Rhodohalobacter sp. SW132: one gene and its partner. The protein of the gene in region 1 interacts with the protein of each later gene in a pairwise test. Links are inferred from orthologs where the notes say so. Each region holds a gene or a part of one and is shown on either strand. Other genes may lie near its edges.

What was found. Proteins that work in one complex are often made in the same cells at the same time.
Region 2: the proteins of rplI (region 1) and lon interact in binary tests that used the Escherichia coli proteins (3 or more experiments, as listed by UniProt). The link is inferred for Rhodohalobacter sp. SW132 from one-to-one orthologs.

What each region holds. Positions count from the first base shown.
Region 1 is NZ_QUOK01000004.1:43,699-50,049, forward strand. The notes cover bases 3,585-6,340. They hold rplI (50S ribosomal protein L9), read right to left. Parts: upstream 5,314-6,340; coding sequence 4,855-5,313; downstream 3,585-4,854. Other genes in these bases: DYD21_RS09205 (hypothetical protein), read right to left, coding at 3,585-3,738; DYD21_RS09210 (protein-disulfide reductase DsbD domain-containing protein), read right to left, coding at 3,926-4,537; rpsR (30S ribosomal protein S18), read right to left, coding at 5,328-5,579; rpsF (30S ribosomal protein S6), read right to left, coding at 5,594-5,977. Outside these bases: more of DYD21_RS09205, read right to left, coding at 289-3,584.
Region 2 is NZ_QUOK01000004.1:178,055-184,280, reverse strand. What follows is about bases 1,292-4,429. They hold lon (endopeptidase La), read right to left. Parts: upstream 4,062-4,429; coding sequence 1,521-4,061; downstream 1,292-1,520. Other genes in these bases: DYD21_RS09825 (DUF5723 family protein), read right to left, coding at 4,206-4,429. In the rest of the region: DYD21_RS09835 (hypothetical protein), read right to left, coding at 1-1,141; more of DYD21_RS09825, read right to left, coding at 4,430-5,726; DYD21_RS09820 (ATP-dependent helicase), read right to left, coding at 5,874-6,226.

The DNA of each region.
Region 1 (6,351 bases):
CGTTATGTTTTGGTTTTGGGCTTAATTTAAAGCAAAATGATAGATCATTTGAAACTAAATGTCAAAACGTAGTATGGGTTTTAACAATATTATATTGATCTAATCATTCGCATATCAATGATTTAAAATGAGATTTATTAACCAGCTGAGAATTTTAGAAAAACTGAAGTGTAATTTTAACAATTATATTCCGGCTCATCTGCAATTCATTGCGAGATTGAGCCACAATACTCCGAAACCTTTCTATACATTAAGCTTCAGCAGTTAATAAAGCTTGGCTACAATATATTAGAACACAGCACTAACTACCAAACGTAATGTTTGAATTATTTGATTTTGTGCTGTAGTCCTTCCATTGTACTGCAAAGATAACCGAACGAGTGATGTTGCGCGGTAATCACTGTTTAAACTCCATACGATATTTGTACCCGTTCCAATGCCGTCTGTTAATTCAAATTCCGCTTGTCCGGCTGCCGGCCCGTCGATTATAGTGCGCCTCAGTTGCAGCCGCAGCCGGTTTTGAATTCTATTGAAGAGAAAAAGCTGTGTGCGGTTCTCTACTGAAATAGTTCGTGCTGATGCATCACCACCCGGGGCACGGTTCCGCTTAAAGCCATAGAGTGTCCTGAATTCGGTTTGTGCGGAACGATTAATAAATAAACTGAAACCCGGTTCTGCCTCAAAACCTGAGATATTAAAGTTTCGGGATGAAAAGCGTGAGTTTTGATTTTCACTTTCGAGCATACGAAATTGTGACAACAGTCGCAGTGGCCTGCTTACCTGCAATTCTCCTTCAAACAGCATTTCACGATTTTTTGCAGTCTGTACTCCTGCTGCGCGCTGAAACAGACTGTTTGATTGATTGTAGGACATCGAAGCTTCTGCTGTGCGTTCTTCACTTCTCCAGCTTAGCCGCTGCCGAAAAAATTGCTGACCGTTAATGGAAGTTTCTTCATCGAGCAGGACAGATCGGTTCAGAAAATAAACTTTCCGGAGCTCTTCTTCCCGGCTGGTTTCCCTGATTTCAAATAACGACCGAAGTACAAGATGCTCAAGTGCTCCCGTATCTCTTCCCCGCAAGTGTGCGATCATCTCGCCGATCCGAAACTCATTTCTTGCCCTTAACGTTACATCGATCACGGGAAGAAGTTCATCGGATGGCACAAACTGCCGAATGTATGTCCCCTCATTGGGTGTGACCTCCGGAAAGAATTCATCAACCTGCCGAACCCCGTCTTCATTCAGGTCAATCCAGACATACTGGCCAAGTTCAGGCCCTACTTCGATATACGTTTCCTGCAGAAGTGCTCTGCGCTCGGTGTTGGCTTCGTAAAATAGCTCTCCGTCCGCCAGATTATTCAGCAATGAGTAATTCGTTGCTGAACGCATGAGTACTCCCCGGCTTCTTGGCGCGGCACTCTCCTGCTGAAATTCATTTTCAAACGTTTTTTGACGAAACTGCACGCTATTTTCAGTTCTGAAACTGTCTGATGGTCTGTATTCCATCCGAAATCGCTGTGAACGGCTCACAGATTCATCCGCAAGTTGATTATCCAACGGACGCCGGTTCCTTCGATATCCAAGCCCCCCTTCCAGCATTAATGAAGAAAGTTGAAGCTGCAGGCCGGGATTGAGATCGTAAAACTGGAGTGATTCTGAGAGCAGATCCCCATCAAGTGTACGCTGATCCCGGTTTTCAGCCTCCCAGTGAAAAAACGGAGTTACTGTCGATTGGTTCACAGAAAAATCCTGACGGATCGTACCCCGGTTTCTCAGCCAGTCCCCCCTGCGGTTAAGGATTTCATCCCGGCTGTTTACATAACTTGCCGTGGTGAAAATTTGTGGTACTCCCGATTCCTGCAGCTGAAGTTCACCTTCTGCCCGCCTGCCCTCGAACCTGTTGCGCTGAAGCTCTCCAGCGTTTAATCGAAGACGTGAACCGGTATCCCTGGTCAGGCCGGCATAGATCGTTGTTTCGCGCTCCTGATCGCCATCCTCTTCTCGCTGGATATTCCAGCGGCGATCAAACTCAATAACCCGGGGACGATCAAAAAACTCAAACTGTTCGCCGATGTAGTTCTGTTCGATTCCGGCATCAAATGTGCCCATTCGCGATTCAATGCCGGCTATCGAAAGTTCGCCGTTCACTGCATGATCCACGTTTCCGCTGCCGGTTTCTGAGAAACGGTTCGGATCGAACTCACTTATGGCCCATTCCCCGCTCAGCTGAATATGCTCACTTAATTGAAAAGATGAGTTCAGCGACACCATCTGGTGACTCTTCGGGGCCTGCAGCCTGATTACCGGCTCATATCTTCCCTGTCCCGGTCCGGCCCACTCATATAAAATACCATTCACCGCACCACCCACTCTTCGATATGATCCATTTCCTTCGCCAAGATTTGAGAATCGCACCCTGTATACGCCTCGCGGATCCCCGGGCAGATGCCTGAAAATTTCGTACACTTCCCCATTATATACTGTATCAACCCTTGCGTATTGCAAATACTGAGCGTCTTCCCGGAATCCAACGGAATCAGCCCCGCTTACAAAAAGCTCATCCTGATCATCTCCAAGATTTCTGAGCCTGTCGATATCTTCATCAGAAAGATTCAACTGTGTTGCCGGGTTCTTGTTATCCGCCTCACGAATGTAAGTCGCCCCAACCGACAATCTTCCCCCAGCCAGGTTATCTTCGCTGCCGCGTGCTGTAAACAGAGTGCGCGTAAAATTTTGAGTGATATATTGAAACTCCACTACAATTCGGGTTTCATCCGTCACCACCAGGTTGTTTGTGAACGTAATTTCACCCAGGCTATAATCGATAATATATTCATTTTCAGCACCCCGGTTTACTTCATTGCCGTCGATATAAACTGTTTCTGAACCTGCAATCACAATAATAAATGCCTCGTTCTCTGCGCCAGATAACCGGTACGGCCCCTGCACACCTTCGAGACCATTGAACCGCTGTGTTCGAAACTGCCCTCTTGCAACCGAAGCTCCGCCACCAAAATCACCGACAGGCGTGGTGCCGGATCCTACCGCACCCTGTACTCTCCGATTGATGCGTGCAAACCGGCTTTGATCGTACCGAATATCCACATCACCCAGTTCAAGTTCTCCAACGGGAGCCTGAAGCTGGATGTACACCCTGTCGAACTCACGAATAGTTTGAGTCGTGCCATCCGGCTGAATGGGGGTCGACCGATCCGTGAGAGATGCCAGGATCGTAATTTCGTCCGTGATGTTTCCACTCAGATCGAGCCGTAAGCCGCTGTCCAGTGCTAAATCCTGCCGGTTTCCAACGGTAAAACCCCGGGTTAAGCTGCCACTTTGTGACAGATCGGCCTCTCCAAACAAATCATCGCCGGTAAGAATCTGGCGCCTGACAGGTTCATCGATTCCGGTCATACCCTGAAGTGTATCATCAATCACCTGAAATTCTCTGAGACGGAAACTCTGAGTAATATCAAACAGTGGTTTTTCATAGGTGATTGCGACCTCTGTGTATTCCAAAAAAATCTCTTCAGGGATGTGAAATGATATCATTCCGCTATGCGGATCAAACGTCCACCAATCAGAGTTGATTTCCAGGTCATCCGACATTACCTCCACGGTTTCCCAATCGATCAGAAATCCGAGAAAAAAAGTTGTATCACTATCAGCGAGAGTTACCTCTAAGGTGTCCAGATCTGCGCTCTGAGAGTACGACGGTGCTGCAGCCTGCGTGAGCATCACCACAAGTAGGATAAGCAGTTTTATGTAGCTGGATATCGGGATAAAGAAACCTGTTTTGCGCTTGAACGAGGAGCTCCAATGTAAGAATCCCTGCTGATTTTTTATATATCCGCCACTTGTGAATTAACGGAGCAATCTGATCTGAATAATTCTGCGTATCCCGATATCAGAGTTTGATACCATGCTAAACTTTCTGATTCCTCAGAATAAAACCGACCGCTATTAGAAAGATAAGAGATCCCCAAAACATCCACTCTCTCTCGTTCAAGACTGGCAATACTTCTGCAGGAGATGAATAAATCGAATAAAATAGGTTTGAGGATCGGGTAGCTGCAGGCTGGAAAGGAGAGTCTGAAACTCCGGAAACAAAGATCTCAGTAGAAACCTGTTTAGTTTTGGGAGGCAGGCATGAGCGATCATCACACACCTGGTAAAGAACTTCGATCGTTACGTTTTGTATACCTCTGCTGGTGGTATCGAACGCTACGGGGAGCCTAAACACTGCACGTTCGGAGTGCCAGCCAAGTTCTGCGTTAAAATTGGGATCCAGGACAATCTTAGGTTCTGTTTCTTCGATGTCTCCCGCCAGGAACAGGTGATCTTCTACAGATGAGAACGTAGTTGGATAAGGCCCCGCATCTGGATCGTTTTTTGCAGAATAGAGGTGCCAGTCTCCATCAATAGTGGCCGTAACAGAGATCGTAAAGATTTCCCCGGCCTGAACCTCATCGGGAATATCTGAAATTTCATATGAAACAGGGTCAAGTAACTGGGCCTGTGCTGATAAGACGAACATCAGCAGTAAAAAAAGGGGCAGGAACAATTTGCAGAAATTAACCATAAGTTTACTGAAGAGGTACGGATATGTACTGATTCTGAGATTTACTTAACACCTCATCAAGGCACTTTAGTACAATAGAATCAGAGTTCGGCAATAATGTACTGAATAAGTTGAGTTTAGGGAATTCACCAAGGTGATCAGAAACCTGATTTATCAAATAGGATTTATAATCTTGATTTCAGAGATCATTTCCCTGAATTGATAGGTTTCGCAAACAAAAAAGGCTGCTCAAAGAGCAGCCTTTTTTGAATACAAAGCTGGAAGCTGAATGATCAGGCTTCGTCTTCATCGGCTTTAACTACCCAAATTTTGATCTTTGGATTGAGATCGCCAAGAAGATCAATCGTAGCCGTGTATTCACCCAGAGATTTGATATCCTGATCGATGGAGATTTTACGTCTGTCGATCAAAATATCTCTTTCTTCAAGAGCATCAGCTACATCAATATTTGTAACAGTTCCGTGAATTTTGTCGTCTTCTCCCACGGATGCAGGAATAGTAATGGATGTGGTTTCCAGTTTCTGAGCGAGTTCTTTCGCTTTTTCAACCGTGAGTTCAGCACGAAGTTCAGCTTCTCGCTGAAGTGCTTCATACTCTTTTACAGCGCCTGCTGTAGCCATTACAGCCTTGCCCTGCGGGATCAGAAAATTACGTCCGTAACCCGGCTTCACGTCAACCAGATCACCGGCTGAACCGAGTTTATCAACATCATCTTTTAATATCAGTTTCATTCGATTGCTCCGGTTTATCTTAGATTTTCAGTTACATAAGGAATAAGTGCCATAAATCGGGCTCTTTTAACAGCTGTTGAAAACTGACGCTGATGGCGTGCACTATTGCCGGTTACACGACGAGGTAAAATTTTGCCTTGGTCGTTTATAAATCGAAGCAGAGTTTCGGTGTCTTTGTAATCGATGTACTCGATTCCTGCTTTTGTAAATTTACACTCTTTTGTTTTTAAGTGTCCTTTTTTCGGATGGGATGGATTATTAATCATAGTAGTGGGGTTTATTAATTATCGTCAGTGTTTTCTTCCTCTTCGAGATCTTCAAATATGACCGGCAGATCTCCTTTTTTCTTGAGATCGTAGTGGCGCTTCATTTTTGCATCATATTTGAGCGTCAGGTAACGCATGATGTCATCATGGATTCTCATGTTTCTCTCTACAGGTTCAATGGCTGTTTTAGGTGCATTGAAATAGAGGTTCACATAATAGCCGGAGTTTTTCTTCTCAATCGGATAGGCAAGCTGTTTTACTCCCCACTCATCGGTATCAACTACGTCTCCGCCGTTGTCTTCAATCAGTTTCTGAACGTGATCAACAAGTTCTTTAAATTTTTCGTCATCCAGAACCGGGTTCAGGATGTACGTCATTTCATAAAATTCTTTTTTCATCTGAATTTTTCTTTGGTTGTATTCCATTATTGGAAACAGTCACCGATCTATCGCCGGCAACAGAGCCTGTAAAGATAAGCAAGGCTATTCATTAAAACAACGTGAAGCTCCTCTACTTTTTACGAAAAACCTCAGTTGGATTGTTGAATATTAATTATCAAAGTTCCAAGGCAAAATTCGACGAAACACCCCTCCTAAACTCCCCTTGTTAGAGGCTGTGAGGAAATTGTTTTCCAAAAAATTGCACTTAAAAAACTAAGATTTCTGCCATTTTCACAGCTCGCAGACTTTCTGACCCACCCCCGTCCCCTCCCTATCGCGCCCTGACGGGACTTGATAGGGAGGGGAGCTTCAATACAAGCTTTCATACCTTA
Region 2 (6,226 bases), 130 kb from region 1 along the record:
ATGTTATGGCCCTCACTTCCCCGTCGGTTTCACCCAGTTCCTCTTCGGATATCCGACGGCTAAGAACACCTTCCTGGATTCCATCTGAATATGAGTAATGAGACCCCAGCAGAAACTGATCTTCCCGTGCGTCCCGAAAATAGTATCTGCCGGAAAGGTTTGGAATATCCTGCATTTGATTCTCGGTTAAATCGGTATCCAAATCGCTGATTCTGAATCTGTTAACGTAACCGTCGGCCCGTATTTCAAATATTTCATTATATCTCAAGGCGGGATCGGCGGTTAGATCTTCATCTGAAAAGTAGGAGTGAAAAAGATCCGTATATCGGCCAAGTTCCGACCTTTGAAGATCAGTGACCTCTTCAATCAGCCGATCGATGTTCTGAAGATGTTCGGTCTTGATCTCATTTCTGCTCATGATATATGAAATTGAGAAACCGATAAAAACGGCAAGTAATACAATGGAAAGCCCGATTTGATAAACATGAGTTCGCAAAAGAGTATCCCCGCGTCCCATTCCCACAACTCTGAGAATAGGGAAAGAAATAATCAGCAGCATAAGCAGAGTGAACAACAGGTAGATTCCGGTGAAACTGATTTGCCTTCCCGCACGGTCGAACTTATCCTGGCTGATGGCTCCAAACAGGTAAAGACCCAGCGTGCCTTCTTCCGAGAGCGTCTGACTTTGCTCTTCGAGAGTGATCGGAACACGAAAAACCTGGTACTCCCGTGTTGAAATTGATATCTCCTCACGAATGGCACCCAGTTTCTCTGTTTCATCAAGATATTCCGGCGGAAGGGTGATGAGAGGGATTTCCGGGCTTGAAATAAGCAGTTTGCCGCTGCGATCGGTGAGAAATGTGAGATCGAAAAAATTACTTGGCGGCATCTGGTTCAGCAATGTTTGAAGCAGTTCACGCAGATCCGATTCAGAAATTTCATCGAAATTATAGGGTGGCTCTGTGCGAACACTCAGATTGTCCCAGCTGCTGAGTAGGTTGTTTTTGGTCAGTTCAAGACTGCGAAAACTTTGTTCCTGAAGCTGATCGCGGTTTTCGAGTATGGTAAAATACATATATCCGCTGAGTGCAAAAATTGCAACGAAAAGTATGGCCCATATTCGGTAACCTTCGATTTTCATACGAGGAGAGTACTAATGTTAACCCGAAATAATCTCTTAGATTTATACCTGTATAAAGCAACATAATTTTATGAAAATCAAGAAGGGGGAAATAATACGAATTAAGAACTGATTTTAAATTGATTAATACATGTTATTTAAGTGCAAAATAAACATTGAGAGAGTCATTGAATAATCTTAGCATTTTGCTGTTTTTGGATTTTACTACAGAAATCTGTTCAAACACACTCTTTGGAGTCCTGCGTATCTTCGGGCAATGCGGAAAAATTCTCCGCAACTTGATTAAAATCGTTACCGAAGAAGCATACATACACCTGAAACAAAAAAAAGCCGCATCAGGAATCTGATACGGCTTTTTTGGATCATTTCGATATCGGGGTCAATCCATCACAGCGACTTCTTTTCGGGCATCGCCTTTGGAATTGGTTCCATCAGCACTGCTTTTATGGCTATCAGGTACATGGAAGAACGTTTCAGGATCGGTCACCGGCTCCTCTTCGAGAACGAGGTCGAGCAGCGGATCCATCCGCTCAAGATATTCTACTTTCAGATCGCCCATGATTTCGTCCTCGATCTCTTCCACATCTTTTTCATTCTTTTTTGGAAGAACTACAGTTTCAATACCGGCCCGTTTAGCCGCCAGCACTTTCTCTTTGATTCCGCCTACAGGCAGTACCAGTCCGCGCAGTGTGATTTCTCCCGTCATCGCGAGAGTTCCTTTTACTTTACGCTGGGTAAAGATGGAAGCGACGGCGGAAAGCAGCGAAATACCGGCTGATGGCCCGTCTTTTGGTACAGCACCTTGCGGAACGTGAATGTGGAGATCCCAATATTTGAATGCTTCTTCCGGAATTCCAAGTTCTTCATACCGGGCGCGCAAATAACTGATCGCCAGCATCGCAGACTCTTTCATCACATCGCCAAGCTGACCTGTAATATGCAGTTTCCCCGTGCCGCGGCTGACGCTCGCTTCGATAAAGAGAATATCACCGCCGTATTGAGTCCACGCGAGTCCGGTTGATACACCGGGAACGGTTGTCCGCTCGGCCGCATCAGAGAAGAATTTGCGCTTACCGAGGATATCCTGAACATCGTTTACTCCAACGCTCATTTTTTCTATCTCATCGCTGGCAATTTTTGCTGCCACGTTCCGGCAGACGGATCCAATTTGCCGTTCCAGGTTCCGTACACCCGATTCGCGGGTATACTGCTCTATAATCCGTTCGATAGCAGCTTTGGAGATTTTAATCTGTTTCTTGTTCAGCCCGTTTTCCTCAATCTGTTTTGGAATCAGGTATTTTTTGGCAATCTGGACCTTCTCTTCAAGAGTGTAACCGCTGATGTTGATGATTTCCATCCGGTCACGCAGCGGTGCGGGAATTGTATCCAGCGAGTTTGCCGTTGCGATAAACATCACCTTGGAGAGGTCATATTCCAGCTCAAGATAATTATCGATAAAGCCGTTGTTCTGTTCAGGGTCGAGAACTTCCAGCAGGGCTGAAGTAGGATCGCCGCGGAAATCACTACCCACTTTATCGATCTCATCGAGCATCATTACCGGGTTTCCGGTGCCGGCTTTTTTCATGGATCGGAGAATTCGTCCCGGCAGTGCGCCGATATACGTTCTCCTGTGGCCGCGAATTTCTGCTTCATCATGAATGCCACCCAGGCTGAATCGCTCAAATTCACGGTTCAGCGAGCGTGCAATTGATTTTCCAAGCGAGGTTTTTCCAACTCCCGGAGGGCCGTAGAAACATAGAATCGGAGCTTTCATATCCTTTTTTAATTTCAGGACAGCAAGATATTCAACGATTCTCTTTTTCACCTTTTCCAGCCCGTAGTGATCTTCATCCAGAATATTTCGGGCGCGTTTCAGGTCAAGTTTATCTTTCGATGTTTCACCCCACGGCAGATCCAGAATCCACTCCACGTAGCTATGAATGATACCGTAGTTTGGTGATGAACTCGGCGTCATTTCAAGACGCTGAAGTTCCTTTTCAACCGTTTGTTTGGCATCATCGGTCAGCCCCTTTTTCTCGTTCAGTCGTTTTCTGAGAGTGATGATATCCTGCTGCTCACTATCTTCACCGAGCGCTTCCTGGATCGCTTTCATCTGCTGGCGCAGGTAAAAATCACGCTGCTGATCATCAATGTCAGACTTCACCTTCGTGCGGATCTCTTCACTTAAGTTCAGTACCTGGAGTTCCTTGTTCAGGTGTTCCATTACTGTTTCCAGCCGGTCTGAGAATTTTCTAACTTCAAGAATCTCCTGTTTTGCGGCAAGATCTACCTGCAGATTTGAGGAGATAAAGTTCAGTAAAAAGGACGGGCTCGAAATGTTGTTGATGGCAATCGAGGCCTCAGAAGGAATATTTGGGGAAAGATTAACAATTTTACTTGCCGTCTCTTTAATGGATCGGATGGAAGCATCAAGCTCCAGCCCTGAGAGGTCCATCTCCTGTTTGAAAGCCTCTACATCAGCACGGAAAAATGGTTGTTCCTGCGTGACTTTAAGCACTTCAAAGATGCTCTTACCCTGAATGACAATACTTTTACTACCATCGGGCATTTTAATGAGCTTTAGAATCTGGGCGACTGTACCCATTTTGTAAAGGTCATCTTTGGTGGGATTTTCCACCGATTCATCCTTCTGTGCTACCACACCAATGATTTTGTCATTTTCGTACGCCTCTTTTACCAACTCCAGTGAGCGATCCCGGCCTACGGTAATGGGGACCACAACACCTGGAAAAAGAACGGTATTTTTCAGAGGCAGAATGGGCAGATTATCCGGAATTTCAGATTCCGTTAAACGTTTTTCTTCTTCTTCACTCATCAGGGGGATGGCTTGTTCAAAGTCATCGAACCCATCATTTTGTTCGTCGAAAGAAGCTTCAATTTTAAATCGTTGATCAAACATATAGAATATTCGTTAGGAAATTTTTCATAGTGTCTGCAAACAGAGAGCCAAAAAAAGGCTTGCCTTCATAACGTCATAAGTTGTCTGCGGGTTCTGCCAAATTGTGATATAAATAAAAGAAGCTGACAGTTGGGCAGAATGCAGTTATGGAATATAAAATTTTATAGCAACAGCTGATGCAGCGACCGGTTCAAGCGTAGGCCCTGCGGCTGTGCTTCGAAATTGCACAGCAGCGTTCACATCAAAATAGGTGGTTTCGAGCCCTGCACCAAAACTATAATAGCCAGGTAATTCCGTAGCCAGGCGAGTGCCGGCACGAAGTGGAAGAAATGAAAAAGGACGTACTTCTGCACCGATAAAACTTTTGAATTTTGTGGATTGGAAAGCGTTATCGTTGAGTCCAAGGCTGAAATCACCCATTAATTTTATCCTGTTGATCTGAAACAGAACCCCCGATTGAATGGATGTCGGCAGCATGGATTGATAGGAACCCCTGTTTTGTATACCGGCTTCCTGCAGCGGATGAATGCCATCTGCAGCGAGGAACTGAAAATCCTGAAGAACAGCGCCTGAATAAGAGTAATTTGAAAGTGAACCCGGATCATCGGTTTCTGAAGTTGATGTGGAGAGTTCTGACCGGAACGGGTCATCAAAGTGGTGGATCATCCCCAGGTCGGTAACGGATAAGCTCAGGCGCAGAGATTTTTCAGTGGCTTCTTCACCTCTTCTGATTAGCGACAGGTCATCCCCGAAGGTAAAGATATAGGTTATGCCAAGATCAAGAGCGGCGCCGATGCCGGCAGGTCGTGTGAGATCCGAAGTGCCAAATTGAGTTTCACCAGCCACAACGGGATTGAAACCGGTAGCCAGCTGCTGAGCCTGTTCGCTAAATGTTCCGGTACTTTCAAAACTGTAGGAAGATTCCCGAACCCACGGGCTTTGTGCGTCGCTTTGTGTGTATGAATCAGCATAACGTGTGGAGTACGACGCCCCCGATATCACAATTTTTGGAGCGATACCAATATTAAACCTGGAGATGCGGGGAAAAAGCCCGCTCAAAAAGCTGAATGATTCACTGTAACCGAACGAAATTTCATGGAGCGTCTGGAAACTGTGGGATAACGTGCGGTCGATTTCAAAACCATCATTTGTTTCAACGGGGTTCACATCATACCAGCCGCGGCCCACAGTAAAGCGGCTGCTTTGACGGGTTCTGACGCTGAATGCATAACTCCGCTCATCTCTGAACCATTTTATTCCAAACCAGTTAATCGAGGTAGCTGACCTGAACTGTCGGTCTAACCGGCCGGCAGGGTAATGCCTGCTTAAAAGGGTTTCTCTGTCTCCATCTGAAAGCAAATATTCGCTATAGCCTGGAGGGTTGAAAAGGTTTGTGTACGTATCGAACCTCTTACCGGCATTGCGAATGCGCAGAGGCGTATCGATATAAGCCCCGCTTTCTGCAAATGAAAACTGAAGACGGTAATTTTTCTCCCGGAGCTGAATATTAGCCGGGTTGATAAAAAGCGCATCATAACCGGTGATGTACGACGTTCCGCCGCCGCCCAATCCCATGCTCACGGGGTTGTATGAAATTTGTGCATCTGTTGTGAGTGGAATCACAAAAAAACAGACAGCGATAAGTAATGTAGCTGCTTTATTCAACGATTTAATCTGTTCAGAAAATAATTACGAATAGCGGTGTATTAACTGACTGCCGGGTAATATTGTTTCATAGAAACTCTATAAACGGCAGAATATTTAGTCACTCAGCATGAAAAGCCGCTGATATTTTTCTCTTTTATAAAAAAATTATAAAACCTGAAGCCGGGCGGCACGCAACATAAGCGTTTTTTGCCCTCTCTGTTTAAAAAATACAACAACTTTTGAATCTTTACCTGATCCTGTTCGCTGTAAAATTTTACCGGGACCGAAGGCCGGGTGCATAACTGTAGTGCCGGCCTGAAAAGGATCATTATCATAAGTAGTTTCAATTTCAAAGCCGCTGCTGGATGGCTTTTTGGTCTTTATCGGCTCTTTCCAGTCGTACTCAACTTCGGTATCATTGTTTTTTGGTGTCGATTTTTCAGCGCTGAAACGCTCCCTGTTTTGCCGGATTGTTGCACCAGTTTCAGTCCGGACCACACCGGGATCCACCTCATCCA